DNA from 3 places in the Paenibacillus sp. V4I9 genome. Region 3 is predicted to be linked to each of the others. Evidence: riboswitches for the same ligand, from Rfam matches in the RefSeq annotation. Region 3 holds a riboswitch; each other region holds the start of a gene.
What was found. A riboswitch is a leader RNA that binds a small molecule or an ion and turns the genes downstream of it on or off. The one in region 3 is predicted to bind cyclic di-AMP.
Positions count from the first base shown of each region.

Region 1 (10,819 bases), 3.6 Mb from region 3:
GGAACCGGACCCTGGGTGTTATCTGAATATAAGAAAGATGGGTATGCTGTATTTAGTCGCAATGAGAACTATTGGGGAATAAAGCCCAAACTTGCTTCAGTAAAAGTACTCATCATCCCGGATTCCGAAACGATTGTAACTGCTTTCGAGAAGCATGAAATTGATTTGATAGTTGGTGCTGGCATTATTAGCATGGACAACTTTAAATACTTGAAAGATTCAGGTAAATACAACACAGGCGCTTCAGAACCGCTAACCACAAGGTCAGTTATCCTGAATAGTGCCAAAGCGCCAACTTTGGAGATGAATGTACGACTGGCGATTCAGCATGGAATTGATAAAGCGAAGATGATCCAAAGCGTCACTTTAGGTTTGGAAAAGAAGGCAGATACGATCATGGCTAGTAATTTCCCTTACTCGAATATTGATCTAAAGCCATATGCCTATGATCCGAAGAAATCAGAGCAGCTGCTAGATGAAGCAGGATGGAAACTTCCTTCAGGTAAGTCAGTACGAGAGAAGGATGGCAAACCACTATTGCTTGACCTTGTGTATGTAAGTACCGATGCGATCCAAAAGCCGATGGCTGAAATCATTCAAGCTGAATTGGCAAAGATTGGTGTTCAAGTGCAGGTCAAGGGCGAAGAACTGATGGTAGGCAATGGAAGATTGAAGTCGGGTGATTACCACTTGAACTTCTGGAGCACCTACGGGGTACCTAATGATCCGCATAATTTTGTTACAACGAGTACACAAGCGAAAACAGGCATACACGAAGCGCTTCTTGGATTGTCGACGAAACCGCAAATCGATGCCCAGAGCAAGGAAGTGTTGGCAAGTACCGATGAGAAAAAGCGAGTAGAGCTATACCGCTCTATTTTGACTCAGATTCACGAGGGAGCCGTGTTCTATCCAACTGCTTACGAATCCATGATAACTGTTTATCATAAAAACTTAACAGGCCTTAAATTCAACGCGACCAAATATGATTTCCCTTTTGGTACGTTGGATATTACAACTAAATGAGTAGTTCAGTACTAAGATATGTGCTAAGACGTCTGGCGGGATTGCCTGTTCAGCTGTTCTGTATTTCACTGCTTGCCTTCATCCTGGTCCGGCTCGTTCCGGTTGAACCAGCCGAGGTGATACTTCGAATGTCAAATTTGACACCTACCGAAGAAGCAGTCGCCTCCATGCGCAATGAACTAGGAATGGACCGTTCTCTTCCGGTGCAATTTGCCAATTGGTTATGGAAGGCTTCTCAATTTGATTTTGGAAATTCGTTTGTCAGCAAAACACCGGTTTGGAGTGATGTTATTGGTAAATTCCCAGCCACGCTTAGGCTTGCAGTGACAGTCATTGGACTGTCACTGCTCATTAGTATTGCGCTCGGAGCTTTTTCCGCATTGTACAAAGGAGGATGGTTCGATCAGCTCTGCAGACTTCAGTCTTTTATTGGGATATCCATACCTCGCTACTGGTTAGGATTTTTGCTTGTTTATTGGTTTGCTCTGAAATTAGACTGGCTGCCAACACAGGGGAACCATAGCTGGAAGCATCTCATTTTACCTACACTCACACTTGCTTTTTCGCAGGTTGCTTTCCTCTCCCGTCTGCTTCGCGCCAGTATGCTTGAAAACATGAAAGAGTCATACGTACAATACGCACGAATAAGGGGAATACGTGAGTCAGTCATTTTATTTCGTCATATTCTTCCCAATTCGCTGCTTCCCATTATCACAGCGACTGGAGTCATGTTTGGCCATTTGCTGGGCGGAACGGTCATTGTTGAGCAAATTTTTAGTTTGCCGGGGCTTGGTCGGTTTCTGATAGAGTCCATCTTGAACCGGGATTATCCGGTCATTCAATGTTATGTGCTGCTGATGGCCGTTGTGATTGTTACGATTAATCTTATTGTTGATATCTTGTACAGGATCCTGGATCCACGTTTGAACATTAAGGAAGGAGTGTAGACAATGATTGGTGCGCTTCGAAACAACAGCTTTCTCCCAAGAATTCGATATAAGGGACTCCAAATTGGCTGCGGAGTCTTGTTAGCAGGAATTGCTTTAACAGGTATCGCCGCTCCGTGGCTCGCTCCGCACGATCCGAACCACGTAGAACTGCTGCATAAGTTTGCTTCGCCATCTCTCGAATATCCATTTGGAACGGATCATCTTGGTCGTTGTGTGCTGTCAAGACTTCTTATTGGGATCAGGATCTCGCTAGGTATTTCCATTGCTGTGATGGTATTTACCCTCTTGATCGGAATGGTAGTGGGAACCTTCTCAGCGCTCAAAGGTGGCTTGGTTGATGCGACATTCATGAGGCTGTGTGATTTGCTGCTTGCTTTTCCTACGCTCGTGCTTGCGTTTGCGCTGCTCGGCATTTTTGGAACGGGGGTTAAGAGTTTGATCATGGCTCTTGTTTTATCACAATGGGTGTATTACGCTCGCATGGTACGGGGGATGGTGCTCTCTATCCATACACGAAGTTTTATTCAGGCGGCAATCGTAAATGGAACACGTCGCTGGATGCTTTTATGGCGTCATATTCTTCCTAACATTTCTACACAGATTCTTGTATTGGCCGCGCTTGAAATCGGTACGGTTATCCTCGAAGTAACCGGATTTTCATTTCTCGGTTTAGGCGTTCAGGCTCCGACGCCGGAATGGGGGATGATGATGAACGAAGCGCGTCAGCAGCTTCGTCAACATCCCGAAATGATGTGGATCCCCGGTCTTGCTGTCATGTTCGTCGTGATCGTTTGCAATGTGCTTGGCGAGTCGCTTCGAGACTACTACGATCCTAAGGGAAGGTGAACGTATGGAAGCGAATCGATCTGTGTTAACAGTCCGTGATTTAACAATAGATCTCAGAAAACCGGAAGGCATTACACGTATAATCAACGGGGTAAGTCTGGAGTTGCAACCAGGATTAGTGCTAGGAATCGTCGGGGAGAGCGGTAGTGGCAAATCGATTACGTGTCTTGCTTGCATGGGTTTATTACCACCAAATGCGATGATAAGCAGAGGAAGTATCGCACTTCTTGGACGGGAGTTGACAATGCTCGCACAGGAAGAGTGGCGTTCACTGCGAAGATCACGTTTGTCCATGATCATGCAGAATCCGATGGCCGCGTTTAATCCCATACGCCGAATAAGCGACCACTTTGTCGAAACGTTAAGGGGGCAAGGGAAGATTAGTCGGGAGGAAGCCTGGGAGCTGGCAATAACCTCATTAGAGCAGTTGAATCTGCCTAGACCTGCACTACTGATGAATCAGTACCCCTTCCAATTGAGCGGAGGCATGCTTCAACGAGTCATGATTGCTATTGCGATGGCTGCTCGCCCTGGTGTTCTAATCGCAGACGAACCCACCACTGCTTTGGATACGGGGAGTCAACTGCTCGTATTGCGCGAACTCGGAGAGTTGTGCCGGAATGCCGGTACTGCTTTGATCATCGTGACACACGACTTAGACGTTATCGCAGAAATTGCCGATGATGTTGCGGTCATGTATCAAGGTGAGATTGTGGAAACAGCATCGGTCCATCAGTTATTTAACAATCCTGTACATCCATATGCCCATTTACTCGTAAATACTAGAATCTGTTAATTCGCAGTAATAACGTCAAAGATTGGGGAGGGGATCCGAATGAACTTGCTAGAGGTGTCTGGAGTATCAAAATCTTACCAGTCTGAACGCACCTTATGGGGGAAAACAACCCACTCAATGGTCCTGCACGATATTTCTTTCGATATGTTGGAAGGCGAATGTCTCGGTATCGTCGGGGAAAGCGGATCGGGCAAGAGCACGTTAGGCAAGCTTGTGCTCGGCTTGGTACGACCTGACAAAGGGCGAATCCTATTTCAAAAGAGGGATTGGCTGAATGAATCTGCTAGGGATGCCCATGCGCTTCGCCGGAATTTGCAGGCCGTGTTTCAGAACTGCTCGGATGCTTTGAATCCCCGGATGACAGCTCGTCAAATCATTGCCGAACCTTTGCTCAACTATGAGCGATATTCGGCTCGGAAGCTGGATCTCGTTTGCTTGGAATGGCTGGATGCAGTAGGTTTGGCTTCATCAGATGCGGACAAACTACCGCATCAGTTTAGCGGGGGGCAGCAGCAGCGATTATGCATTGCTCGTGCGTTGGCTCTGCACCCAAAGTTAATTGTGTTAGACGAAGCGGTTAGTAGTCTCGACAGGATCCTACAGGCACAAATTCTTGAGCTATTGCAACACTTCAAGATGAAGTATAGACTTTCCTACCTCTTTATTTCTCATGATATCAAGGCGACTCGCTACTTGTCTGATCGTGTAGCGGTCATGGATCGTGGGGAGATTGTTGATTGGGCAGATAGTCCAAACCACTTAGAGCAATTACAACATTCTGCTTCTAGAAAGCTGCTGGATTCACAGCTTCCTTCACATCCAGATCAGCGGACAAGACGAATAGAGGGGAAGAAATATCGAAAGGCAGGTAATCGTTAAGACGGGCAGGATCTATTTGAATATTGGACAGTTCGTTACTACTATTCTATTGATGTAGTTTGTGAACAAGGAGAATACGTTAACGTCCCTTCGGAATAAGATGATGCGTTATTTCTATGAGTAGATTAAATACTTTGATTTTCAGCAGAATCCGCTGTTATAACAAAACATCGCATTACATTCACCGAACAAAATCGACAGCTAATGGAACGGGAGCTACCCACGATAAAAGCTTGATCATATAGTTAGCCAAACTATTAGAAAATATGATTCGAAAAGAACACATGTTCTTTTTTTGTTGTGCGCCTCACAGTCGTACAATCTAAGTGGTTCAAATCCACTCGGTAACTTTACCCTTTAAAGTGCCGTAGCCGAAGTAGAGGTCCTACTCGAATATGAGTAGGATTGGCAGGGTGTCTCTCTTGATAGGGAATCCGAAGGGCCTGCAGGCAAAGTCCAGCCCGGAATGTGGTGAACCAGAGGTGGCGGCGATGCTGGGTGACCCGCCAACAAAACGGGGAAACCTATACGACTAAGTATATCTTGTAGGAAAACAAACAAAGGGATATGACCTACAGGACTCATCGACGTGAGTAGGGTCAGGATGGATGGAATAGAATGTACAGATAACTGAGGGAAGTCTCGTAGTTTCCTTGACGCAAACGTGGATAAGGTAGGGGAGGTATAACCTTAAAGGGAAAGCCGAATCGATGGGCTGCGAGATGGAGGATCGTTCCGTAGTAGTGAGTAAGTCCGAGCCGATGAAAGCAGGTAACAGTCTGGAGGAAAAAAACGCGAGTCGCATAACCTGCTCCCACTTCAAAAGAGGGAAGATAGAGGCAAAGGGAATGTGCTTCGTCAAAGACTCATGGATTTTAGCGAGCACATCGGCCGTCCCTCCGTTTCAATGTATAAGTTAAAAATGAGTGGGAAATAATAAGAAGTAAGCACTACCCTTAACCCAATTGCTATTTCGTAGGACCGATTCCATGGCTTACCCATGACGGAGGTTCCTATCGACATTTCTTAGCTTTTGTTAAGGAGGAGATGCTTATGTTAAAGTACAGAACAAAGGAAAAAACAGTAGAAATCTCAGCTCGCTTCGTTATTGCAATTGCTTCGGCAATTAGCACAATAGTCGGAGTACTAGCAGTATATCTATCGAATTAGTTCTGTGCCTGAATGGCCGTCCAATTGGGCGGCCTATTCTAATTCCCCACCCCTTAATTGCTGCTGCTGCTGCTCAACGATCCTCAGCATCCTTGGATTAGCCGCGATCTGAGCGGAAGCAATCTCATAGGCCTCAAGATCAGCCTTCCTGAACACTTCCATGAACAAATACAAGTTCTCTTGAATGAGATCAAACTCGAATGCCTTCGATCTCATAGAATCCATGAATTTGCTGTTCTCTCTGAGCTCACGGTTCAATGAGGTGATGTTCTGGATGTTTCGCCTGAGCTCAATAACAAACCCTTGCTTCCACTGCTCCAGATAATCAGCCTCGGCCCCATCTTTCTCATGCTTCTGTTGAATGGCTGCGAACCGCTGTTCAAACATCTCTGGCAGCTTATTAATGAATTCGAAGCGTTCCAATAAAACGGGTGTCGTTTGATACTGGAGCTCAATGATATCTAAATCAAAGTTTGTTATACGCTCGACCCGGGAATGCTCCTTAACGACTACATCCTTCTTCTTCACTAAGTCGATGGTCTTGATATACTCATTCACAGCCACATGGGAAATAGCCTGCTTTGCTTTCTTCGAACAAAGCTCAGCAATCTGTCTGGAAGACTTTCCGGCAGCGAGCCCTTCGGTGATCAACTTCTCTAGCCCGAACTTCTCAATCTTGCTCTGTCTACCCATCGAATCACCGCTTTCTGCTGTTAAGTTATGTTAAGATATAATTCTGTTTTTGTAAGGCAACTGTTAAGTAAACAACGAAAAAAACCTTACGTATGAAGGCTTTGTGTTGTTAAGTTATTTTTTTACACTGTAAAGCACAATGGACGACAAAAATGTGATGATTCTGCACACAACAAAAAAAGCCTAACTTAATAAGGTTTTTTTGTTAACTATTTCCTTTTAATATAGTAAAGATTTATTGGCGTAAAATAATGTTCATTTTTCCTCGAAAAAATCTACTAACATACTCAATGAATGGTTATCATCTATGTCTAACAATTTAACTGTCTCCTTATATCCATAAACAATTTCATCTATAAGAAGATTCTCAATTCTTACTTTTTCATCTGATGCCTTTTCCCATTTTTCATCTGATGCCTTTTCCCATTTTTCATCATGAATATTTGATTCTTCGAGGTGGATTAACATTTCATAACGAAACAATAAATTCAATAGTGTTTGCCTAGCTAGACCTCTATTAGTCTCGGTTAAAACTTGTATAAACTTTTTCCTATCAAGTATTCCTTGTTCTTCATTTTCCTGGTGATCTATCACCTTACTATTGAATAAGTCTACTGTTTGTTTTACTTTTCTATTGGTTGTTGTCAGTATTGGAGCATAAAGAAGAAGTTTCAACGGTTAGACGAATGGACTCGCATGAGGGTGCGTGCCTTTATGCGTCAAAAGAAATCTACGGTTTCTAACTGGCTGATTCCTAACAAAGTATTGGAATCGGCGGAAATGGTATTTCTAACAAACTTACTCACCACACGTTCCTATTTCAGGAGTGAAATAGGCGCAATCCGGCGACGGATGAAGAAAACTCACTCCTAAAGATGGGGAACTGACGAAGGAAAGCCGTGTGAGGGAAATCCGCATTCACGGTTTGACGGGGAGTCCGAGGGAGTAATCCCTCGTATTACCCTACTTTCAAATATCCTATCTTAAACATAAGCCAAGCAGGTCACAAGGGATTACGGTATATGGTCAAAGATCCGATGGCCGCGAAGAGCATGAGCGCAATATTCACAGTGTATTACAGTATAAGCCGTAGCTATTAATGGAAAATGGTGCTGATTTAACAATCTCTATTCCGATTATTGTAATAAATGACAGCTATTTGAAGCAAATTATTGAGAACGAGCACGGTGTAGGACAGACGATTGTCGAAGGTTTTGTGCGTACGACGAATTTGATTGTACCTACCCGACGGTTTGTTATTATCGGATATGGAATGTGCGGCCGAGTACTATTGCATTCGGCCTCCCAATTACGTAAATATCGAGCTAAAGTAGCCAGTTAAATGCTAAAGCAATTAAGCTATCGACTTTAAGGATGCAGTCTAACAATCGAGGTGTCTAAAGTATGAAGGAGCTTCTGTTGTCATTAGGAGCAGGTTTAATTATCGGTGTTTTATTCAAGGTGTTGAAGCTGCCTTTGCCCGCACCGCCTGTACTTTCGGGTATTCTTGGCATTGTAGGTATTTATGCAGGCGGCAAGATAATGGAGTTGTTTATAAAATAGGAAACAGGACTGAATGAAAAAGGAGGAGGAGCTTTGACGGGGTTCATCCTTCTTTTTCTATGTTAACGAAGATTTTGCATAAACTTTGGATAAAAGGAAGCGATTTATATGAACAAATCCAGACTTTGTTTAATAGGTGCGGGTTTTCATGCATCAACGAATATTTTCCCTTCAGCCATTGAAGCCGGAGCGGAAATAATTGGAATTGCTACACGAAGTTTGGATCGATCAAAAGCTGCTCTTTTGCGTTTCGGAAGCAATGGAAGACCTTATGACGTAACTGATTACGAATGGAACGCTTGGCGCTGTACGTTCATTTGAAGCCAGATTCGCAGTTGACTGTACGCCATTTTGCAAAAACGAAGAACAATTCATGAAACTGGCCGCCATTCATATCATCGAATTGATGCGACATTCGTTTGGCGAGGTTTCGCAAGAAACTGGGTTTAGCAATAACATAAATGAGTTGATTTCGCAAAGTATTTCAAGACGTGGTGCCATGGCAAACACTAGAAGAGAACGATACCGTCCTTACGCCATCAGCCTCAGCGATGTCAGGGTGTTATAGAATCTTTATTTACGCGGATTTGTCGACAAAATGAAACATTTTATGGCGCCAAAATAGATTAACTGGGCAGGCTAATTGAATAAGGTATTATTTACATACGAACAAATGTACTGTATATTTGTTCGTATGAGAAAACTGCATGTATATAAAACAAATAGGTATGGATTATTGAGAAATTAAAAGGAGTGTTAATCATTAACGGGATAGAACTTGTTATATTGAACTTGGAAGAAGTCCGACGTAGAAGTATAAAAGTGTGGAGCGTTATTCCTCTAACTATGCTGGATTGGAGGCCTGATGCACAAGCCTTAAGCATGAAAGAAATGATCCGACACGTATTGGATGGCGAGCATTATTATCATCTTGCATTACTTAATTGTGGAAGTTTGCCTTCTTATGATTCTCCTTATGACAATCGGGAATTTTCTTCGGTGGAGGATGAACTGATATTCGCACAAGTGTACAGAGAACAATTCTTGAATACCGTTAAATTGTTCACTCCTGAGGATTTGTCAAATATTAAAATTAATCGAAGTGACGTAGGGTATGTTCGAAGTTTAGGAGATATGTTAATGAGGATCGCATACCACGAATCCGTTCACACCGGGCAACTGCTAGATTATATGCGAACGGCTGGAATCGATCGGCCTCAAATTTGGGACTGAATGAGGTTGGTGGTGATGGGAATTCACTTGTTTTGGACAAGAAGAAACGACTAATGCCACTTACAAAATGCTCTTGGAAAATTTTGAGTCATGTTCTCTATGATTTCACATGTTACAATTTGTGAGATCCATGTGGATCAAATAACTCAGAAGGCCGAAGTTTCATGTGAAGCACGGGGGACCCATTATTTGGGGTGAAGCCGCGTCAGCGGCCGGGTGATTACTCTTTGATCCGAATCCGACAGCTAACCTCGCAGGCCGCAAAAAGGAGAGGTTTATTTTGAAACGTTACAAAAAGCTTGTGGTTACCGGCGCAATAGGATTGAGCGTCCTCGTAGGTTCGAGCGCATCAATGGCCGCATCAGCAACCCATTCAGTATCAGGCAATGATACCATGTGGTTAATATCCAAGAAGTATGGCATCAGCTTATCTTCGCTTATTAAGGCAAACCCTCAGGTTGCCAATCCTAACGTGATTTGGTCTGGTATGAGCCTCAACATTCCTGGCAGCACGAGCACAAATGCAGGTACCAAAACGCCAGTTACGAGTGCGCCATCCCAATCAACTTATGCTAGCCAAGTCGTTAACTTAGTTAACCAGGAACGATCTAAAGCAGGACTGCGTCCATTAACCAGCAATAGCGCACTTACCGCAATGGCTTTGGACAAAGCGAAGGATATGTACAACAATGGTTATTTCGATCATACTTCTCCGACCTATGGGTCTCCTTTTGATATGATGAGCAAATACGGCATTCGCTATTCCTATGCAGGTGAAAACATTGCAAAAGGTCAACAAACGCCTGAAGCTGTCATGAAAGCTTGGATGAACAGCACGGGTCATCGTCAAAACATTCTAAGCCCCAACTTCACCCAAATTGGTGTTGTCTTTTATAATGGTGAGTGGGTTCAGGAATTTATAAGTAACTAGCTTTTTTCTAAACATTCAAGGCACACGATATGTGTGTCTTTTTGCATGCCATTTTAGGCTCTTTGTTGACTTGTATGGGACACAAATAGATCGACCTGCCCCATTGTTACAGAGTCGATTAGATAATCTAAAACGCAAAAAGAGGGTCTAGGATAACTAGCCCTCTTTCTTTATATACATCGCTTATCGGCGATGTTCATCAAATTTCCAATCCATGGTAATATTTAAACAACCACAATTAAAAACTAGGAGCAGCCAAATGGAACAAATTTTTGAGTTTAAGAAAACCATGTGAGCTCAAATGATTCTTTCCAATAGCTGTTCCATCAGGATTGAAAGGTTGGTGTCATAAATGCAGTATTTCATAGGCATCGTTCCTCCCGACGAATATCTAGAACGAGTAGTTGCGTTTCAAAAACGTTGGTTGAGTAATGGTCTTCCGAATGTCGTTGAGCCTCACGTGACTGTTAAAGCACAAAGCGGGCTTACCCTAGATATGGCTTGGCTCGAAAAGGTAAAGGTTGTATGCTCATCGTTTTCAAAGTTTCATTTGTCGCTTTCCGAACCTGCTTTATTCGGAAATCAAGTTATCTTCCTCAGTGTTCAATCAAATGAACTATTAGAGCTTCACAAAAAGTTAGTGAATGTAGTAGCACCATCAAATGAACTTATGCAGCACTATGCTGAATTGGACCTTTATACTCCTCATTTGACTTTGGGGCAAACGTATTG
Region 1 covers NZ_JAUSZE010000001.1:3,529,426-3,540,244, reverse strand. The annotation lists gene nikA (nickel ABC transporter substrate-binding protein) at 1-1,026, shown strand, start outside; gene nikB (nickel ABC transporter permease) at 1,023-1,973, shown strand; gene QFZ81_RS16515 (ABC transporter permease) at 1,977-2,822, shown strand; gene QFZ81_RS16510 (ABC transporter ATP-binding protein) at 2,827-3,618, shown strand; gene QFZ81_RS16505 (ABC transporter ATP-binding protein) at 3,658-4,497, shown strand; gene QFZ81_RS16500 (hypothetical protein) at 5,701-6,360, opposite strand; gene QFZ81_RS16495 (hypothetical protein) at 6,616-7,035, opposite strand; gene QFZ81_RS16490 (hypothetical protein) at 7,460-7,702, shown strand; gene QFZ81_RS16485 (XapX domain-containing protein) at 7,765-7,923, shown strand; gene QFZ81_RS16480 (hypothetical protein) at 8,032-8,244, shown strand; gene QFZ81_RS16475 (DinB family protein) at 8,686-9,156, shown strand; cyclic di-AMP (ydaO/yuaA leader) riboswitch at 9,299-9,431, shown strand; gene QFZ81_RS16470 (CAP domain-containing protein) at 9,437-10,087, shown strand; gene QFZ81_RS16465 (2'-5' RNA ligase family protein) at 10,440-10,819, shown strand, end outside.
Region 1: it holds a riboswitch for cyclic di-AMP, as region 3 does, so the genes downstream of both, QFZ81_RS16470 (CAP domain-containing protein) here and QFZ81_RS32665 (C40 family peptidase) in region 3, are expected to answer to the same signal.

Region 2 (10,819 bases), 350 kb from region 3:
TTGTGTAAGGTGAGGAAGCAGGGTTAATACAGGTTAATAAAAAGATAGGCCTCATACATGTATTTGGTTAATTAGGCAAATAATAGCCAAAACCAAAATGAGGTGGTAAAAAAAATGTGTCATTCCATATCTATTCTTGCTGATGTCAACGAACTGGTTAAACAATTCCGCATTGATCGGCTGCTATCGTATAGCTCCAATCGTTATGAGGTGCGGCCGACAGAGTCTGTTTCCGCTGTGATGATGAACAAAAAGGGAGAGCGCATCCTTGATGAATTCCGTTGGGGTCTGATGCCGTTCTGGGCAAAAGATGCCGTATGCGGGGACCGCGATTCAATCTTCACCAATGTAGTCTTCGAGCGTATCGTCAGAAAGCAGCGCTGTATTATTCCTTGCAGTGGATTTTATATTAGCGTGACAGAGGGAAAAGAGACAGAGTGGATTAAGTTCAAAATGCGCAGCGGCACCTTTGGCATCGCGGGACTGTATGATGTCTGGCGGGCTCCATCTGGTGAAGAGGAGCTTCGTACGTGTATGATGCTGATGACAGAAGCGAACTCACTCGTCTCTCCTTATCAACGCAGAATGCCTGCGATACTCGACCAAGATCAGGGCGAGATGTGGCTGCAGCCAGAGATGAAAGACAGCAGACTCCTCAGATCCATCCTTCGACCTGTAGATGATTTGCTCATGGTTGCAAATGTATTGTCTTCTCCTGCGGAGAAGCTGGAAAGCGGCTCGGATGTAAGTGTTTTTGTATAAAAATAAGAGGGCTGCGTCTACACGCAAGCCCTCTTATTTGGTAATGACGGGCGGCAAGTCGCCACCCTCCCCGATCAATCGTACACCTTCCGCACAAACACCGTAAGGCTCCCAACGGCATGTGGCACATAGGTGACCAATGTCGTCCGGTCTCACACGATCAGCCACTTGCCCACAAATTTCCGACCAGCTTAGCTCCATCTCCACTTGCAAGCCAAGCTTGGTGACGATTTCTGCATCGCGCTGATAGACCGTCCTATTTTCACAATGCGCTTCTTGATCCTTCGGGAAAGCTGCGCAAAGATCATCAGGTCCAAGAACAATGCGGATCATCGTTTCGGGCTTTTGACGCAATTCCTCGTAGACGTTCGTCATATTTTCGCAAAACTCTTTCGAATAACCCATTCCTCTGTATCCTAGCAGACAAATTAAGTGATGTCCCCGAAGCTGGATCGCCTTGGTCATATTTTAGGTGCACGGTACAATCCGTATCCATCCATTTTGATGATTGGATCTTTATCTTCAACTAGTCCGGTCGTTTCGGAATGCAGGGCAACATCAATGAGCCAGCGTGTAAAATCTGCCACATTCATCGATTCCATCTCGGCCAAACTATAAAACCCTGCTGCATCGACCTCCACGCCGTCTGGCTGAGGCTCACCGCTTATGTAATCCATTTCAAAAGCAATGTATACATTATGTATGCTTCTAGGCAAATCACGCACGGCTACAAGGCGGGTTACAACCGCTTTAACTCCGCTTTCCTCCATCACTTCGCGCTCAATCGTATCTTGGATCAGCTCATGCTGCTCAATATAACCGCCCGGGTTGGTCCATCGGCCTTTCCCTGGCTCCTGAGCCCTGCGTACAAGCAGCATCTTCTCATCCTTCATCACGAGTGCGCCTACACCGATGCTATAATTACCCCAATGAACAAAGCTGCACTCCGTACAAGCTCTTCTTATCGTGCCATCCACATCGCGCGACTCCATAGCGGCTCCGCAGGTCATACAAAACTTGGCTTCCATCTATCTCATCTCCAACTTCCTATTTCTCAATTCCAACTTCCATTCGAGTTCACTGTATGTAAGCTTACTGCTTAAAGTGGGCAATAGGCAACTCCGATCCCGTACGTTTTCCGTTCATTGTATAGGAAATTGGCGATACTTCCTGCGCTTGTCTTGCGATATCGCTGAATTAGACATCCCAAGAAAGATTTGGGGGCCAGATCAAAGTTGCTGCAAACTCGTCCCATACAAGTTCTCTCAGGCGCCGCCATCCGCCACCAAACTCACAAAACTTCAAAACCTACAGCTTTAAGCGCCTTTCGGCGCTCTCAGCGCTATAACAAACCTCACCACCGCCTGAGAGCGCCACAAAGGCGCTTTCGGCTCGCTTTTCGGCTCCTCAAACGCACAAAATACATTATTATTACTCAAAGCGGAAAATTACTGTATTTTGCTGCACTTTTTACATCTTCTTGTTTACAGACATACAATTTTGCTTCAAAAGTGCTAATGCCGGGTGAGTTTGACAGTTTTGACGGGGTTGATGGGGTTGACGGGTTTTGATGGTTTTGATGGTTTTGATAGTTTTGATAGTTTTGACGGTTTGGGTGGTTTGGGTACCACCCAAGACATAAAAACCCGCCACACCCATGGACACTTCCACAGATGTAACGGGTTAGATGCCTATGCCTAGTCTACACCAAAAACATCGCCACGACCGTCGTCACCGCGAGGCCGATGAGCACAGGCAGCAGATTCCGTCGCGCCAGCTCGAACGGACTCACGCCGCAGATGGCTGCTGCTGGAATCAGCGCCCACGGAATCAACGTGCCGCCGCCGACCCAGATGGCGGCCACTTGGCCGAGCGCTGTGAGCACAGCCGCGCCGGAGCCAATGGCGGTTGCGAAGAGCTGCGCAATCGAGCCCGCGAGGGAGATTCCGGAGAAGCCGGAGCCGTCGAGGCCCGTTATGGCGCCTACGACGGTAAGCGTCACGGCACCGACCGCGCCGTTCAGCGGCACTTGCCCCGCGAGTGCCACACCCAGATCGTTCACGATCCCGTGCGAGCCTTGCGGAAGTACTTTGCCAAACAGCTCCGCGAACGCGGAGTCGCCTAGGTAGAAGAAAGCGGCGATCGGGATCACGGGGCCGAATACTTTGAAACCGAATACAAAACCTTCGATGAGGTAGGAGGTCGTTTGTTCTAGTCCTTGATTCCGATGCGCGAGCAGCGTCACCGCAATGAGAATGAATACGGCGGTGCCCCCAACGAGCGCTGTCGCATCTCCCCCTTGCAGATCAAGCACGAACATCGCAATTACGTCTAAGGCGAAGAGTAGAGGAATCATAATTGCCAAAGTCTTTTTCAGACGTGGCGCTAAATTGACCTTGGCCTGCCAAGTAGCCGAAATAAGTGAACCGCTATCCCCTGGACCACTCGCCACGAGGCCATTTCGCCACGTCCCGTTCTTCATGTCCCGCCGCATCATCCAAAAAGCGGTGATCGTCGTGACAAGCCCCATCACGATAACCAGCGGAATGCTTGCCTCCATGACGGCAGTCACCGGTAATCCAGCTGCATCTGCTGTTAATTTAGGAGCTCCCTGTATAATGTAATCCCCCGAAAGCGCAATCCCATGTCCGAATAAGTTCATTGCCATAGCCGCACCTAGCGCTGGCAGACCAACGCGGACGGCCACAGGCAACAGAACAGCACCAATGAGCGCAACACCGGGAGACGGCCAGAAAAACCATGACGTCACCATCATAATGATACCGATACCCCAGAAAGCTAAAGCAGGCGTTCGCAGAAAGCGGGTTAGCGGAGCGACCATGATTTCATTAATGCCTGTTCGAATGAGCACGCGGCTCATTGCTACAATTATAGAGATGATCATGATGGTACCCATCAGCTCTTTGGTCGCATAAATGAAGCTGTTGAAAATACCGGAAACGGAGCCGCTCAACGTTTCCGTTGCCAGCAAGCCAAGCGCGAAAATACCAACCACGCAAATCATCGTTGTATCTCTGCGCTTGATTAAAAGGGTAAGAATAAAACCGATAAATACTAAATAGACCCAATGAATCGGCAATAATTGAATGTCCACCCTAGATCACGCATCCTCTCTGCCCATACAGCATTTGGTGCTACATTGTATGCTAGGCTGGGCGGAGGAGTTCGTGTGAATTCGGGTTGAGCGACACCTTGTGGTACAATAGAAGAACTATTTTAACCAAGTTAGGGGAATGCCGAGGATGGCTAGAAATGAACGCTTAGTAACGGATACAGATTTTCAAGATGCTGTTGAAAGACAGGCTGTCGTCCGTGTTTTCAAAGATGATCACATTGTAGATTCGAATGCGGTTGTATTGCGTTTCAGTGAAAAAACGGTTGTCGTACAAACTCGTGTTAGTGATTTGACGTATTATGATCGAGAGGTTTGTGAATTTTTTGAAATGAAAAAACGATAGCTGCTGCAGCTATCGCTTAGTTTAATGTATAGGAAGTTAAAAGAACGAAGCGGTAGCCCGCTTTTTGAAGCTCAGGAATAGCTTTCATAATACCTTCTGCCGTATCTTTCTCTGGGTGATTCATATGAGCTAGTACGATAGAACCGCTTCGGGCTTTTAGCAGCGCTTTGTAGACCTGCTCCGTGTTATAAGTCGCTCCAGCGTCTCCGAGTACATTGTAACCAGCCAACTGAAAGCCTAAATCATGAACAACTCCTGCTGCAATATCATCATAATAGGCTGTGCCCGAACGAAAAAATAAAGGACGCCGTCCAGTCAGCTTCTCGATCTGGTCAGCATTGTCTTTCACTTCATGAATAACTTCATTCACATTCTTGGTTCCCGCGATGCCATACGCCAACTTGCCATTTACGGACAAGGGCCTATGCTCAGTCCCATGATTTTCAATCTCAAACAGTGGGTTTGCGGCTAATTTGGCAAATATGTCCTTATTGGCCGTTATCCATCTCGCATTGATAAATAAGGTAGCCGGGATGTTCTCCTTGATCAAATAGTTGATCAACTTCTCATCGTACCCACTGCCCTCCTTCCCCCCACATGCGTCAAAAGTCAGCGCAATCACTTGTTCCTTCGTAGTAAGATGTGTCCGAACACCAGGGACATTTTCGCCCCATTTCTTTGGTTTAGCGTTTCCGTAACGCTCGATCAAGGTCTTTTCCAAAGACAAAAAAGCCGGAATAGCCAATGAACTTGGGTCGCTTGGCTCCGACGATGGAATCGTCAGTGTATCCATTGCTGTTGGGGCTGTTGCAGATACCGCCGTGGTCTCTTTTGGTGTTTCTATTGCTGTTGGTATTGGTGTCTCTTTTGATATTTCTTTTGATATTTCTTTTGATATATTTGTTGTCATTGGTGTTTCTATTGGTGTTGAAATTGGTGGTGGTATTGTTGTCGCTACCGGTGCACCACTTACCTCAGCAGTCCCTTGAGCTGCCTCTCTATTGCCCACCTCACAGGATGACAGCGCTATCATTGCAAAAAGAAAGAAAAGGAGGCACACTGTGCGCTCCCTCATTTGTGCTTACGCCAATCCAGACTGCTCTTACTGAGCAGATGTCCAAAATCATTCTCAAGCCGCTTTTCTTCTGCTTTGCGAGCAGCTTCCGCCTTCGCTCTCTCTGCATCTTTCTTCGCTTGTTCCTCTGCTTTCATGGCATCAGCCTGCGCTTTGAGTCCTTCAAGTATTTCCGGACGCAGTAAATCCTTAAGTGTTGCAGGTTTATCTTGCACGCTGGTTACAGCAGGAGTAGACGACCATTTTTTCTTAGCCATAATGGGTTCACCTCAGTTCAGTTTCTCCCCTTTATTGTACCACTTCTACTCATGCAAATGATACGGTACCGTCGCCACGACGATATCTTTATCGGCTTGCAGCTTCGAACGAATGCGTGCAGCAGACTGGTTATGGAGCAATCGATGCCACCATTTTTTCGGCATAAATTGCGGTAAAATGACCATAATGTTTTGTTTTTCCGAAACATGCGTGTCAATTCTCTCAATAAATTCAGCCAGAGGCTTCAGTATCGTCCGATAACGTGATTTAAAAACAACCAATCGAACGCCGGGATCCCACTTATCCCACTTCTCCTGCATCAATTCTTCATCTTCATCTGAGAATGATACGTAGAAGGCAATCACATTTGGCGACAACGATTTCGCATAGTTCAAGGACTGTGCCACAACCCGATGAATGCCCGCCACAGGCACAATAATCAAAGGTTCCTTCGTGCAAACCCGCTCAATCGTTATATCAATACGCAATTGCTTCGCTACATCATCGTAGTGATGACTAATTTTCGTAATTAACCAAAGCAGCAGCGGGGTTATAATAATAACAATCCATGCACCTTCGGTAAATTTAGTTATAGAAAATATAAGTAAAACAGCTAGAGAAACGATCCCGCCTAAACCATTGATGAGCAGCTTTCCGATCCAACCTTTCACTCGCTCTCTCAACCATTTACGAACCAAGCCGCCTTGCGCAAGTGTAAAAGATAAAAACACGCCTATCGCATATAGAGGAATGAGTGCATCGGTCTTACCTTTGAAACCAATCAGAAGAATACTGGCAAGCACACCAAGTGTGATAATACCATAATGAAACGAAAGACGGTCTCCTCGGAATGAGAACATACGCGGGAAGTTTTTATCCTGTGCCATAATGGATGCTAAGATTGGAAACCCGTTGAAGCTAGTATTAGCAGCCAAAACCAGAATGAGCATGGTACCAATTTGAGTTGCGTAGTACATCGCCCCACGACCAAAAGCCTGCTCTGTCACCATCGATAATACGGATGTATGGCCATTAGGATCAGGTACAATACCATAACCCAAAGCTAACACCGTTACGCCTCCAAACACGATAGCCAAAAGTGTCCCTAAGGATACTAACGTGCGCTTCGCGTTCTGCACGGACGGTGAGCGGAAATGCGGCACGGCATCGGAGATGGCCTCGATTCCTGTCACGGCTGAACACCCGGAGGAAAATGCTTTTAAAAGGACGAATAACGTTAATGAGCTCGTCATTGAACTCGGAGCAAATGCAATGGGATGCGTATTAATGGATCCCGTCAGCATATCGTATATGCCTTTGCCCACTAGCAGCAAAATACAAAGAATAAAAAAGTACGTTGGAATAGCGAAAATCGTACCTGATTCCGAAGTTCCTCGCAAATTAAGCCAAACCATGATCCACACAAGAACTAAAGTAATCGGAACAATATATGGCACCGCCGAGGGAAAAGCTGAAGTAATCGCCTGCACACCGGCAGAGATCGAAACGGCAACGGTGAGTGTGTAGTCAATAAGCAGCGAAACCCCAGTCAGCCTCCCCCACACCATACCTAGGTTTTCTTTGGAAACCATATAGGCTCCGCCACCTTGCGGATAGGCCTCTATCACTTGTCTATAGCTCAAAACTAGCAGCATAATGAGAGCGATAATGGATATCGCAATGGGCAAAGAGAACGCAAAAGCGGCAATCCCAACAGTCGCGAGTTCTAAAAGAATCTGCTCAGTCCCGTAGGCAACTGACGATAAGGCATCCGAGGATAGGATCGGCAGTCCTTTCCAAACCTGCATTTTTTCAGATTCAATTTCGCTGGATTTAAGCGGTTTGCCAAACATAATTTTTTTCAATGAGTCGCTTGTCATTCGTGCTAGTTCCCCCAATTAAACCTAATATCTGACATAAACTTGCGTTTTAGGACGCAAAAAAACACAAGGATAGACCTTGTGTTTATACACATGTTCTCCTTCCCACGGTCGCTTACGAGGTTAGCTGTCGGGTTCGGGCCGCGAGAATCTGCCCTAAATGGTGCCATACACTTAAGCACCTTTACTCACCCCATGAAACTTGTGGTTCCCCCGCTTTTCTAATAAGAAAATTAAGCGAAATATTCAACTATAACGTACGAGTTGAATACTACTCTCTTCTTGCAGCATAGTAAAGGATTGAAAAAACTTAAAAATATAACTCCAACCACCACATTCACTCAATAATTCGCTTACAATCATACGATTCATTGATTTACTACCATTCTCTTACTACATCGTGGTTTTTTAAACATTTGTTAATGCATTGAGTTATTATTGGAGCAAAGTGAAAGAAAATATTGGATTATAATGATAATTCCCGACGAAATGTTGAAACATTCGTTTACACATCTGTGTAAAGTTGTACTTTGTACATAACCTTGTTTTTCAGGAAAAGGAAACGGACTATTCGATATTTGGAAATAATCAACAGGAACGGCAAGAAAGCAAAAAATGATGATAACGACAGCATAAACAGCTAGAAGCTTCTTACGGCGAGAGGTAATTTCCAAATTTACATCTTCTTTCATTTTGGATTTTCAAAGCTCTTCAACGACAATACCTTGGGCAAATTGGTCACTAAGTAATAAATCCACTAACTTCTCGGCAATAGTCGCAGGTGAGGCGAGCATCCCTTTATCCTTTACCCTATTAAATAGTTCAGAGGCGGCAAAAACATTTTTATTGGCACTTCGTGCTTCTTCCTGTAAGGAAGTGTCAATCATCCCCGGCCAAACAGATAGTACTTTAACTGCAAAGGCACCATCTCCTTGCTCTTTCCCAACACATTTTGAGAAGACATCTAGGCCAGCTTTGGCTGCTGAATAAACACTCATACCAGAAAGATGATTTTTCGAGGACATGGAGGAAACATTTAATACACGTTTTGGAATCCGAAGGTGTTGGGAAAACCGTATGAACAAGGAGGTTAAAAGGATTGGGGCCAGCAAATTAACATGGACATTCGTAGTCAACTCTTCAGTACTTCCATGCTCAATACTGGATAACGGGGTTACAACTGCAGCATTATTGATTAGGTATATGGCTTCGGCTTTACTTTCATCGATTTTATTACATACATCCCTCATCAGACTATCCACTTGATCGATATCATTTAGATCAAATTCAAAGTAATCAATCTGCTCACTCTCAGCCATCAAACCCACATTCCTATTTCTGGAAATACACAGCAAATGATGTTCAGTGGATAGAAGTCTACGAGCAAGTGCTTCACCTAAACCTCTAGATGTCCCAGTAATAATAAAGTACTTCATTCAAATACCTCCCCAAAAATTAGTACCTGGTACTAACTCGCCTGAGTATAATCCATAATTTGGAAAACGTCAATGTAAATCAAGCTACCACTCCACAGCCCCTTTTTTTCAGTCATGGTACAAGGAATAAATTTCCGTTTTCCAAGGAAACCTACTCTCAGGTGATATAACATGAATCTGCCAGAAACAACGGATATGGCCAGACTGAAACTTCAATTCGAATCAAATAGCGATTTTGTGATGGAACAAAAGCAACTTTTGGATCAGGAAGTTGTATTTTGTTATTTTCGCCCATTTGTTAATTTGGCACATACGAACCAATTATTATCTTGGATGGAGTCCAGTCCGATCAATGATTGGCTTCAACAAATAAGCCTATTGAATGGCCAATTAAACACTACTTACGACATGCAGATGAGCAGCTTATTGGAAGGGAATTTAGTTATTTATTTACTCGAGAACCCTATAAGAAATTTTGTTATCAAGCCCGTGCCATCAACGATTAAGAGAACGATAAATGTTCCACAAAATGAGAATGTGATTGAGTCTTCCTTTGGAGCATTTAATGAGGATTTGGATACCAATATGGCGTTGATCCGCGAAGAGCTACGATCCCCACTACTAACTATGAATTCTTTGATGATGGGGACAAAACAACCCAAAAGAACCACCTTAGCTTATTTATCCGACTCTGTTAACCATAAGCTGCTTTCATCCTTAATGAAGAAGCTGGAGGCAAATAAAGTCAAGGAATTTAGCCATTTGCAGGAAATCATCAAGGTATTGGGAGAAGGGAATTTCAGTCTTATTTCCCCATGTCTAACTTCTGAGCGACCGGCAGAAGCGGCAGACCATCTGAAAAATGGCCGTGTTATCCTGTTTATCGAAGGGCTTCCGTACGCTTTCGTTATGCCTGTTATCATTACAGATCTCTGGTGCGTTAACTCCGATCGTAACTTCCCTAAGATTACAATGATTACCATTCGAATGCTTCGAATAATGGGCATGTTTATCGCTTTGGTCTTGCCTGCTCTATATGTATCTTTGGTCTCTGTGAATCCAGAGGTGCTCCGAATCCAGCTAGCATTGTCCGTTGCCCAGAGCCGTGAAGGGGTACCCTATTCGGCCTTATTGGAAGTTTTATTTATGTTAATTGTTCTGGAAATGCTGATTGAAGCCAGTATTCGTCTTCCCAAAAGTATAGGTCCCTCCATAACGACAGTGGGTGGTATTATTCTCGGGCAAGCTGTTGTAAGCGCCAAATTGGTAAGTAATCTATTCATTATTGTTTTGGCAGCTTCCGCTTTAGCGAATTTTACATTGAACGGGGTACAAAATGCCCTGTTTATTCGAATATCCAAATATGTTTTGCTTGTCTTTAGTGCTATTTTTGGTGTTCTTGGTACGATTGGCGGAATCATCTGGCTGTCCATCTATATGGCCTCTATCACGACATTTGAGGTCGCCTACGTCAATGTAAATGTAAAGGAAGGTCCCCAAGATGGTTAATAAAATATCAGTCTATCTAACCTTCATCACTGTACATTTCGGGCTGATATTTTTCATTTATCCTGAGAAAATATTTGAATCGACAAGCAAAGGCCATTGGGAAGCTATACTGATTGGCTGCCTTTTGGAAGGAACTATGATGTGGATCTATTTAAGAGGCCTGTCATCTTTCCCTAACATGACGATCGTTGAGATTCTGTAAACAAGTATTAGGCCCCTGGCTGTCAAGAATCCTTCTAATTCCAATCATGTTATATTTTCTTGCGACTCTAGCATTAGTTTCCAGGGTATATTCGGAAATGATGACCATCGTATTTTTACCAAAAACGCCGATATGGGCCTTACTCTGTTTTATCTTCTTGAGCTTGTTTGCTGCCTGGTATGGCATCAAGACTGTGCTCAGAACAAGTGTCATTATCT
Region 2 covers NZ_JAUSZE010000001.1:6,734,912-6,745,730, forward strand. The annotation lists gene QFZ81_RS30890 (SOS response-associated peptidase) at 115-762, shown strand; gene QFZ81_RS30895 (DUF1284 domain-containing protein) at 796-1,167, opposite strand; gene QFZ81_RS30900 (NUDIX domain-containing protein) at 1,224-1,790, opposite strand; gene QFZ81_RS30905 (hypothetical protein) at 2,320-2,463, shown strand; gene QFZ81_RS30910 (hypothetical protein) at 2,465-3,877, opposite strand; gene QFZ81_RS30915 (hypothetical protein) at 4,026-4,241, shown strand; gene QFZ81_RS30920 (polysaccharide deacetylase family protein) at 4,258-5,034, opposite strand; gene QFZ81_RS30925 (hypothetical protein) at 5,063-5,230, shown strand; gene QFZ81_RS30930 (YqkE family protein) at 5,313-5,573, opposite strand; gene QFZ81_RS30935 (APC family permease) at 5,619-7,454, opposite strand; cyclic di-AMP (ydaO/yuaA leader) riboswitch at 7,552-7,704, opposite strand; gene QFZ81_RS30940 ((S)-benzoin forming benzil reductase) at 8,156-8,890, opposite strand; gene QFZ81_RS30945 (spore germination protein) at 9,062-10,399, shown strand; gene QFZ81_RS30950 (hypothetical protein) at 10,392-10,601, shown strand; gene QFZ81_RS30955 (GerAB/ArcD/ProY family transporter) at 10,648-10,819, shown strand, end outside.
Region 2: it holds a riboswitch for cyclic di-AMP, as region 3 does, so the genes downstream of both, QFZ81_RS30935 (APC family permease) here and QFZ81_RS32665 (C40 family peptidase) in region 3, are expected to answer to the same signal.

Region 3 (10,819 bases):
ATTTATTTTGGATTTTACCTGTGCGGTCGTGGCTGGGCTCCTAGAACTGGGTTTCCCGCTTGCTGTTAATCAGGTCGTCGATAAATTGCTTCCTGCCGGGAATTGGATTTGGATTCTTTGGGCCTGCGCGGGCTTGCTTGCTGTCTACGGACTCAACACGGTACTGAATTTCATAGTCACGTATTGGGGACATAAGCTAGGGATTAATATCGAGACGGATATGCGGAAAAAGATGTTCGATCATCTGCAGAAGCTCTCATTTCGGTTCTATGACAATAACAAAACGGGTCAATTGATGTCCCGTATGGCAAACGATCTACTAGAAATTGGTGAAGTTGCGCATCATGGCCCAGAGGACTTGTTCATCGCGGTTATGACGCTGATCGGTGCACTCCTGCTTATGCTTCATATTAATATGAAGTTAGCGCTCCTAACCTTCGTTATTGTCCCATTCTTGCTATGGATAGCGGTGTATTTTAATCAAAAAATGACGAAAACGTTCCGACGAATGATGGGCGACCTTGCCGATATTAACGCAAGAGTCGAAGACAATATTGGCGGGATTCGTGTTGTTCAAGCTTTCGCAAATAGTCCTATGAGAAGAAACTGTTTGAGGATAACAATGGACGGTTCCGGTTGACGAAGCTGCTTTCCTATAAAATCATGGCGTGGAATGTTTCGCTGAGTTACATTTTGATGCGTCTGGTAACGGTTTTCGTTCTTATTTGCGGCACGTGGTTCGTGATTGACAAGCAGATTACCTATGGAGAATTTATTGCTTTCGTTCTCTTAACGAACGTTTTTCTTGGTCCCATTCAGAAGATTAATAATGTCATTGAGAGCTACCCCAAGGGAATTGCCGGCTTTAAACGGTATGTTGAAGTCATTGATACGGAGCCAGAGGTAGCTGATCAGCCGAATGCAATGAAGGTTAGCCATCTCGATGGTCAAATTACGTTCGACTCGGTGTCATTCGGCTACGGGGATGAAGCCCGTGTATTGAATGATATCAGCTTATCTATTCGTGCGGGAGAAACCGTTGCTTTCGTGGGTCCATCAGGTGCAGGGAAGACCACGATCTGCAGCCTGCTGCCCCGATTTTATGACGTGAGTGCGGGCAGCATTTCCATTGATGGCCTCGATATTCGCAGCATCCAGCTGGAGTCGCTGCGCCGTCAGATCGGCATCGTGCAGCAGGATGTGTTCCTGTTCTCCGGCACCTTGCGGGAGAACATCGCGTACGGCAAGCTTGGCGCGACGGATGAGGAAATCTGGGAAGCTGCGCGGCGTGCGCAGCTGGAGGTTTATATCCAGACGCAGCCGAAGGGGCTGGATACGGTTGTAGGTGAGCGCGGCGTTAAGCTCTCTGGCGGTCAGAAGCAGCGCCTCGCGATCGCGCGGATGTTCTTGAAGAATCCGCCGATTCTCATCCTCGATGAGGCGACGTCGGCACTCGACACGGAGACAGAGGCGGCGATTCAGCAGTCGCTCTCCGAGCTGTCGCGTGGCCGCACGACGCTAGTCATTGCCCACCGGCTGGCGACGATCAAGAATGCCGATCGTATCGTCGTCGTGACGGAGCAAGGCATCACCGAGCAGGGCGGGCACGAGGAGCTCATCGCTGTTGGCGGTGTGTACAGCCGCTTACACCAAGCGCAGTTCAGCTCTTGAGCTGGGCTGCAGCAAGCTAGCTTAGGCTAGTTCGCTGCAGCCTCTTTTTATTCCCAAAGATAGGATAGAACTTCCAAATGAATCGTGATAAACTATGACAATAGTTATCTACCAACGGTGAATAATAGAGCGAGGTGACGATAGTTGAAGTCGATATTTCGGTGGTTGTTGCTTGGGGTATTTACACTTGTGTGCATCTTCTTTCTGAGCAATATCCGTAATGCCTTTTTATCTACGCAGCCGGATCAGATTCGGGTCGCTATAGGTCCGGATACGAGCATCCAGAAAATAAGTGAGCAGTTGCCTGGCAGCCAAGTTCTGAATGAAAAAGGAGGCGTATTGTCTGTTCCTTATGGAAAGTCGTGGGACTACATCGGAAAGACAACGTCCATTAAAGGCATATTTCGCGCTACAACTGTGCCTCTTGAGTATCCCATTATTTCCTGGCGTTATTACGGTTATTCGCTGATAGATCAAATCAAAGGTTTCGCTCATGGTGATTTTGGCAAATTCCGCAGTCCTTTCAATAGGAAAGAGGTTGCTGTTCTTGGTGAGCTCCCCAACATGCTTCTTCGCACATGCACTTATTTCATTCCTGGTTTACTGCTTGCGATTGTGCTTAGTGTGCTATTTACGATGATAGCATCCATGTTCCGCCGATTAGGTGCCTTGATGGATGGTACACATGCCTTGCTTGTTGGCTTGCCTGATTTTTTCTTAATCGTTCTCATCCAATTGGGGGCGATCTATGCGACAAAATATTTGGGACACTTTGTGCTGCTTATTGTTCAAGTCGGTGATAAGACGCCGTTCCTCATCCCCTTTCTCACGATCGCGCTGATTCCCTCGGTCACCATCTACGGCACCCTTCGCATCGCGATCGCGCGTGAACTTGGACAGGATTATGTGGTTACCGCACTAGCCAAAGGGTTAACCCGCAGAGAGGTGCTCATCTCTCATGTTATGCGAAATGTAATGGCGGATTTGCTAGCGATCTTACCCAAAGCGACCACACTGGCACTTGCCAGTATGGCTGTTGCGGAAGCCATCTGCGGAATCTCCGGCTTGGGAGGCTTTATCGTCTCCCCAGCATTACAGAGTGTCTCCTCCATGTCGGCTATCTGTATGGCACTTGCGCTAGTCGCTATGGCTTTTCATGTGTTCTACGCACTGCTGCGCAAGAAGTGTATTGTTCGGACAGGGGAGGTGGTTTGACGATGTTGAAACGCTCATCAACTGCTTACTACTGTTCGATTACACTCATCGTACTCATCCTGCTTGTGATGATATTCGGCACATGGCTGATGCCCCATGGGGTTACACCGGATGACAAGATTAATATGCTCCAATATCAAGAGGATGGTAAAACGAGATACAGCATTCCTCCATACGCGCCGAACAGCACCTTCCTGCTGGGCACCGATCATAGGGGCTTTGATGTGCTGAGCTTATTGTTGAATGGGTTGAAATATACACTGGGTACGGCATTAGCGTTAACTTTGATTCGCTTTGTTTTTGCCCTCCCATGGGGATTGTGGAGCGGGACTACGGGCAGAGGATGGAGCATTCTTCGCTCCATGCAGTGGGTCGTTTCCTCTATGCCTGCATTTGTCTTTTTGTTCCCGCCTTTAGCAGGCATGTACTTTGGGCTGCGGCTCGATCAGGGGCTGAAGGCGGACCCGCATTACCAGCTGCTGTTCACGGTTACGTTTGTTAGCCTAGTCACATTCATTGGGATATTCCCGTTAGCCCATCAAGTGGCAGATCGGACACGTTATTATAATGAACGACTTTTTATTGAGGCATCACGTTTGATGGGTGGTTCTGTATACCATCGAACGATGCGACATTTGGTTCCCTGTATGAGAAATGAAATGTTGTTCATCTTCCTGAGCGAATTCATGCAGGTGCTTTTCTTGTTAGGGCAGTTGGCTGTTTTTAACATTGTACTTGGCGGGGTTGAGACAATTGGTGATAGCGATGCGGGCTATTCCATTGCCATCACAACATCGGGTGAATGGTTATCGCTAATCGCCTATGGCTCAAGGTACATTCGACTGCATCCATGGATTATTCTGAGTGCAGGCACCAGCTTCGCAGGACTATTCCTAGCACTGCAGTTTTTCTTGAATCAGCTCAAACACCGCTACGGCAGTGAACGTCAATTGATGTAAAAGCAAAAAAAAGGTCGGGGTTCCATCCTGAGGATGGGCTCCGACCTTTTTCCATGTGAATTATCGTCGTAATGAGCTGAGTTGGATGTCCAATCTAGCAGCTACGCCTGCAGGCGCAGCATCACTACGAGGTCCACCAAAGTTAAAAGCGATGATGACGATGTCATTACGACCCTGTCTTAAGAAGCGACGTACGTTGAAGGTGCGACCAGTGTTGTAGAATGAAGGGGTATTCTGTGGTGCATCATAGACCACCGGCACACCATTGATGATCACAACAGCGTAATTGTCGACCGACAAGAAGAGCGATGCGGCGAGAATGGCTCTCCGCTGCGAGAGCGAGAATCGTGTCGAAATGACGGCATTCTCAGCGCTCAGATTGCCGGAGTACCATACATAGTTGGCGTTAGTCACCGGTACCCATGCTGGATTACGAGGAATGATCTGGGCGTTGAACCAAGAATTATCGGTTCCGATCGAGATTGTACGCTGGCTCAGAAAGCGGCCTGCTCCTAGTCTGTTGTGCTTTCTCAGTTGAGCGTGGTACAGTAGCATTGCCTTCGTTCTCGGTAGGCCTGAACATTTAGGAAGTCTAACAATTTTAGTCGGTCTACCTGCGATACGTTGTTTCTTAATCATCTAACCATCTCCTATCAAAATATGAATTTACTTACAAAGTATTCTATGTTTGATAGAGTGATTTGCGAGGGTTAATAGCTGATAGAGTTCTAAAAATGCAGCCTCAATTTTTAACTTGCCGTCAAAAAGTAATTTAAGTGTTATATTAACACATAATATATGTTAAAATAATGGAAAATCATGAGGGAGATGCCTAACGTGGATAACAAGAATGACAAAACCAAAAGACTCTCTGTTTACTTACCGGAGAAAGTAAAGTCGGACCTAGAGCAAATGGCCGACGAAACGGGTCTGTCGATGACACAGCTAATTGTGATGGCCACGCATGGCTTGCTAGCTAACTACTCCGCACAGGGTGGCGCTATTTTCGCTGATTTATTGGCAGCCAGACAACGAATTCTCCACGAAGTGAAGGATAAGCATCAGCTTTTAAACGAGGAGAAAGTGAAAATGCAAGAATACTACGGCGCCCGAGCGGAAGAGTATGAACGGATTTACCATCGGGAGGACGCTGAGTTCCAACAAGAGCTTGTACTTCTGGCAGCAATGATTAGGAAGCAGGTGGAGGGTCGCAACGTACTTGAGGTAGCCTGTGGGACAGGGTATTGGACCGAAATTGCGGCGGGCACTGCTAAGCACATCGTAGGTGTTGATATTCGTCCAGAAGTGCTGCAAATTGCTAAATCGAAGCCTTGGCCAGCTTCAAATGCAGCATTTGTTCAGGGAGATGCGTACCAGCTCTCCGAAGTGACAGGGGCTTTCGACTTTGGTCTTGCCAACTTCTGGTTTTCACATATTCCGAAGAATCGGATCGAGTCATTTCTGCAGAGTTTCCACCAACGTCTAGGCACAGGTGCCCGCGTCTTTATCGCCGATAATGTTTACGTGTCCGGAAGAGGCGGAGAGTTGCTAACGAATGAACATAGTGAGGATACCTACAAAAGACGCGAGCTGGCTGACGGATCCATGCATGAAATTATCAAAAACTACTACTCGTATGAAGAACTAAACGACATTTTTAAGCCCTTATCTCAGCATTTGCGAATTTTTGTGGGAAACAGCTTCTGGTATGTCAGCTACACAGTTGCATAATAATTAATTTCGCGTCAGTACTCACGATATACATTAGACCAACAAAAAAAGCTTAGTCAAGGCCCTGCGGCTGCTTTCTGACTAAGCTTTTTCTATATGGGATTCCCAATAGAACAATGAATTCCTCATTAAAATTCACATCTTCAATCTAATTATTTATTATTTTCATTTTGTCGTTTTTTCATTACGTTATTCACTAAGTTTTGAGTTGCGTCTTGCGAGGATGCAGTTACGTTTTCAATGGCGTTCTGTACATAATTTGTTGCGGATTGAACCCCGTTTTTAAAGATACTCGTTTTGTTTACATCAACGTTATTCGTATTGTCAGACATCGTTCATACCTCCAATGATAGATTCTAGATGTAATATTTGAACTGTCGGTTAACCTTAACTATCCAAATCAGCGGCGGCATCGAAGACGTTCTCTTTCGGTACCTGAGTCAAATCTTCCTTTTGCTGCACCCAATAACCGACGTTTCTGTACCAGTACTGAAACGAATCGTCCAATTGCTGCTCTCGGTTGCGATCCTCGTTAACATCGGAGTCAACTTCTAACCCCTCCCCGAGAAACTGGTCATTACGATTCTGTTTTCGATTGATATCATCAGATGTATTCACGTTGAATTTCCCTCCTTGTATGGCTTAATCTGCATAGATAGGGTCCGATTTATTCAAAATCCCTAATGCCCAGAAGTAAATTTAAGACCTAGAACACCAACTAAGATCAGAATCATGAACAAGATCCATTGTTAAACTAATGGGTTCATCTAGAAAAAGGGTGCCGATAATAATCGCACCGACAGCACCAATGCCGGTCCAAGCCGCGTATGCTGTGCCGATGGGAAGAGTTTTCGTGGCTGCCGCTAGAAAATAAAAACTTACAATCATCCCTGCGATCGTGACGCTGGAAGGAACTAAACGTGTAAAACCATTAGAAAATTTCAACGAGATCGCCCATACTACCTCAAATACACCTGCAATGACGAGATATAACCATGCCATGATGAATCACTCCTCTTGAATTTGTTATACGTACCTATTAAGTCGCAAAAAAAGGAAAAAGCCCGGGAGTTATATCGCTAAAGCGATATGACTCCCGGGCTTTTTCCCCTCCGTGACCACAGCGTATTCGCTGTGTGTTTCCCCTTGGACCAGACTGGCGATGAACGCCACGGAACCCTAGAAAACGACATGCCGTTATTATAGAACGGCTAACATTCGATGTCAAGTTACAAGCTTCTCTTTATACGCTATGCCTCCGAAATGAATAAAAGCCCTGAAAGCTGCTCTTTCGAGCGGGGCTTTCCGGGCTTCATTCATGAATCGTGCAAGAATTTACTTGGATTCAGCAGTTAATTGGTTGTAGATATCATCCCACAGAACACGTCGGGCTGATACATACCGCTTCGCGTAATAAGATTGGCTAAGTTTGTTTTTCACTATACCTTCATTGGATGCAGAGTGAATGAATTCACCGTCTCCAAGGTAGATACCTACGTGAGAGATACCTTTGCCGCCGCTTGTGTCAAAGAACACAAGATCACCTTTGCGAAGATCCTTTTTGTCAATCCAGTAGCCTTCTTTATTCTGAGATGCTGAGCTATGCGGAAGGTCAATGCCGAATTTGTCGAAAACGTATGCGGTGAAACCAGAGCAGTCAAAGCCTCTTGTTGTCGTTCCCGCATCTCTGTACGGAATTCCGAGCAATCCGTCAACCGTTTCATCCAAAGTGGATTGTGACGCAGACACACTTCCTAAACCTACACTCAAAAACAAAACAAGACTAAAAACAAGAACAACAATCTTTCTCAACTGCTTGTCTCCTTCCGGTGCCTACGAGGTTAGCTGGAGGGTTCGGTTGAAGGTTCCCTATGATCCCTGTCTTGCAAGATCAATTCACCCGGTGTGGTTCCCCCGTTTCCCCAAAAAATGGGGAATTCGGCATGAAATATTTGGTTTTTTGATGCTAGTCCTTGTAATTCGTCATAAACATCGAAATTCCTCCTTTTCTATGCATTTTGTCTTAAAAATATGTCAATAGTTCGGAAAAGAGACAAAAAAAAGCCCCTTTTGCAAGGGGGAGAACCAATATAAGCCAACTTTAACTTATTTTATTTGTTTTTAACTGTCCATTTTTGCAGAAAGAAGCTGATATTGGGATGTTATGGCCCACATTTGGATGAAAATGTGGAAAAGCGGGAAGAGCTGATAAATGATTAGCGCTACCAGACCTGCCCAGATGTAAGTTGCAGTGACAGTGACCCCTGCCAATAGTCCCGAGACGAGCAGGAGGATAAGCGCAAGCCCGATAATAGGAAGAAAACTGCGAACGAAAGTGATGACGGTGGACAAAATGCCAAGTTTGGCAGCAACCGCGAATTGTACGTACATAAAAAGAAGATGTAAGAGAAAGCCATAGACGAGCAAGCCCAGAAACCAAGGCAGCAATTGGAGAACTGCTTGCTCATACGAAGTGGTATGTGCGAATTGTTTTTGCGCTTTAGGAAACAGCCATACGAGCGGCAGTAAGGAAAGCGAGATTCGAACGACATACGCGATTAGGAATGGGAGCATGAGCTCCTTGATGCCTCGGAAAAAGCGATAGCCGGCATTTTGCTGGGAATGGGTCAGCGAATAGTAGACGCCGCTATTTAACATGGGGGTGAGCAGCATGCGAATAACAAGTAGAGCAGCCAGCCACCAGAGGTAGGAATGGCTAAGATCGGTTTTGACCAGTTGGAACTGTCCTTCAGCTAGAAATAGCTGCAGCGCTTGCTTCGGCTGCTCGCCACCTGGATAGCGGTGCATGAGAGGGACGAGAACACCCTGTACAAGCTTATACAGCAGGATGCCCCAGCCCATCTGATACAGGAACAAGACGATCGTGGCGAAAGGTTGCCGTAAAGCCGCCCTGAAGCCAGACTTGATATAAGTTGCCACAGTTGTCCCTCCTAAGAGTTTTGCTTTAGCAAAACTTACTTCGTAAGCATGTACCTAAGAGTTTTGCTTTAGTCGCTTACCAGGCGACCCAGCCGAAAATGGCTTGCAGGAATTGAATGAGACCGAGATTCCAACGGATTTTCCACTTCGTATCCACTTGCGTTTGCATAAAATTATTAATATGTTTATTTTCCAGCACGAGCGAGTAATTAGGATCAATTCGAACCCAGTCTACAGGAGTCTTGTGGGTTAATTTGAATTCGATACTGCTTTCTTTACCATCCCATGTTTTATCCAGTACAGTGCCGTCAGAGAAATGGAACTGGATCGGCACTTCAGGCGAATTGCCGCCGCGTTTGGAGATGAGAACTGCACTTTCGTAGGACTCTGCCCCTTTGCTGCCCAAGGATTTGACTCGGATGCTCTCCACCGAATAATCCATCATCATGGCGCCGTATACATATTGATTGAAGAAATCATCCCACTTCGTCTTGGTCACTTCTTCGACAACGTTCTGGAAGTCCTTCGTAGAAGGGTGTTTGAATTCCCATCGTTGGAAATAAGTGCGCATGATGCGGTCCATCGTCTTACTGCCAACCTGTTTCTCAATGGCTTTAAGTACGAGCTTTCCTCGTGTGTACACATTCTCTGCGTATTGATCATGTCCCGTATAGGCCCATGAGTTCTGCTGCAGGGTATGAGGAGATGTAATAAAGCTTGACTCGACAGGTAAATTAGGGGACACCCCGTACTCCGCTTCCATGACTTTATCCTCTGCATAGGAGGTAAAGCCCTCATCCAGCCAAGCTTCTTCGAATTCATTGCTAGCTACGATTCCATAGAAGAATTGATGTCCAATCTCGTGAACAACGACGCGTTCTAGCTCTAGATCTGGTTTCTTGTCGCTAGCATCCCACGACGTCACCAAAGTTGGATATTCCATACCGCCCACACCGTTGCCTCCTGGGGGAGGTACGACAATCGAAAGGGTCGAATAAGGATACGATCCGTACCATTGGCTGTAGCGGGAAAGTGCCTTTTTAGCGGCATACATATAGCGGTCCTTCAAGTCCTGATGATTGGGATCCAGATAGAGCTTGATCTTGACCCCGGGTATTTGTGCGGTCGAGTAGGGTTCTTCCACATAAACGAAATGAGGCGATGCCGACCAAGCGAAGTCATGCACATCATCCGCATAAAATTGGTACGTCTTCATCCCGTTGTCGGTCACAGCAGGCTTAACGGGGAAACCAGTAGCTGCTACGATGTAGTTCGCCGGCACTTGAATTTTCACGTCATACATCCCGAAATCGGCATAAAATTCCGAATTTCCATGGTACTGGTGGAGATTCCAACCCGGCTCTGTACGTCCTCTTGTTCCAATCCGTTCATAGGCAGCAACTTTAGGGAACCACTGTCCGGCCATGACGAAGTCATCCACATAGCCCATTCTTGCGAAGGCGGCAGGCAGCTTGACGAGGAATTCTGTCTTGATCGTGACTTGCTCCCCGGCCCCTACCGGTTTAGGCAGTGGGATTTTGAGCAGCGTATGATCGTCCTTGTTGCCGTCATCGGGCTGCACGAACGCCATGCGCATACTGAGATCCTCGCCGTCAACCGTTTTCACAGAAAGCAACTTCATACTGCCACTACTGTCTGCCTTGGCTTCATCTTCACGCAGCTTACCACCAGATTCACGCATAAACGTCGTTTTCTTTGAGGCAAATGCATTGGGATACAGATGGAGGTAAAGCTCTTGCACAGGAACGGTTCCCGGATTTTCCCAAGTCAACGTTTGCTGCCCATTGAGCTGCCTCGTTTCGGGCGTATAAGCAACGTTCATGTGATACTCCGCAATACGATAGCTAAGCGCTGTTGGCGCTTGCTTCTCTAATGACTTGGCGCTATCTGCAGGCTGCATGTCCGGCGCCGGAGCAGACTTTTCATCCTTAGAGACGACTGGAACGGCCCATTTACTTGCAGATGGGAGCAAATTTTCAGACAGCAGGACAGTGCCTGCTGCAAGGAGCATGACAACGAACCATTGAACCTTGCGGTTTTTGAATAGAACACTCATGATATCCACCCCGCCTAAACAAGCATCTACAGCATGTATATGTAGACAACCTAGGGAATATTTCTGAGCTTGGAAAAGAATTGTTAGAAGGAGGGGGAACGAAGTGGCTAATTAATGAGTCTATAAGGTATAAGGGGTGTGGAATCGATGTATAAATTTAGAAAAGTGATCGTTGTTTTGAGCTGCTTCGTTGGTCTGATTGTTCTCATCACTGTGCTTTCTCAAT
Region 3 covers NZ_JAUSZE010000001.1:7,081,511-7,092,329, reverse strand. The annotation lists partial or broken gene QFZ81_RS32705 (ABC transporter ATP-binding protein) at 1-1,671, shown strand, start outside; gene QFZ81_RS32700 (ABC transporter permease subunit) at 1,816-2,886, shown strand; gene QFZ81_RS32695 (hypothetical protein) at 2,889-3,845, shown strand; gene QFZ81_RS32690 (hypothetical protein) at 3,906-4,484, opposite strand; gene QFZ81_RS32685 (class I SAM-dependent methyltransferase) at 4,683-5,576, shown strand; gene QFZ81_RS32680 (hypothetical protein) at 5,729-5,908, opposite strand; gene QFZ81_RS32675 (hypothetical protein) at 5,964-6,194, opposite strand; partial or broken gene QFZ81_RS32670 (DMT family transporter) at 6,257-6,578, opposite strand; guanidine-I (ykkC/yxkD leader) riboswitch at 6,668-6,770, opposite strand; gene QFZ81_RS32665 (C40 family peptidase) at 6,912-7,388, opposite strand; cyclic di-AMP (ydaO/yuaA leader) riboswitch at 7,392-7,530, opposite strand; gene QFZ81_RS32660 (hypothetical protein) at 7,698-8,516, opposite strand; gene QFZ81_RS32655 (M1 family metallopeptidase) at 8,593-10,593, opposite strand; gene QFZ81_RS32650 (hypothetical protein) at 10,741-10,819, shown strand, end outside.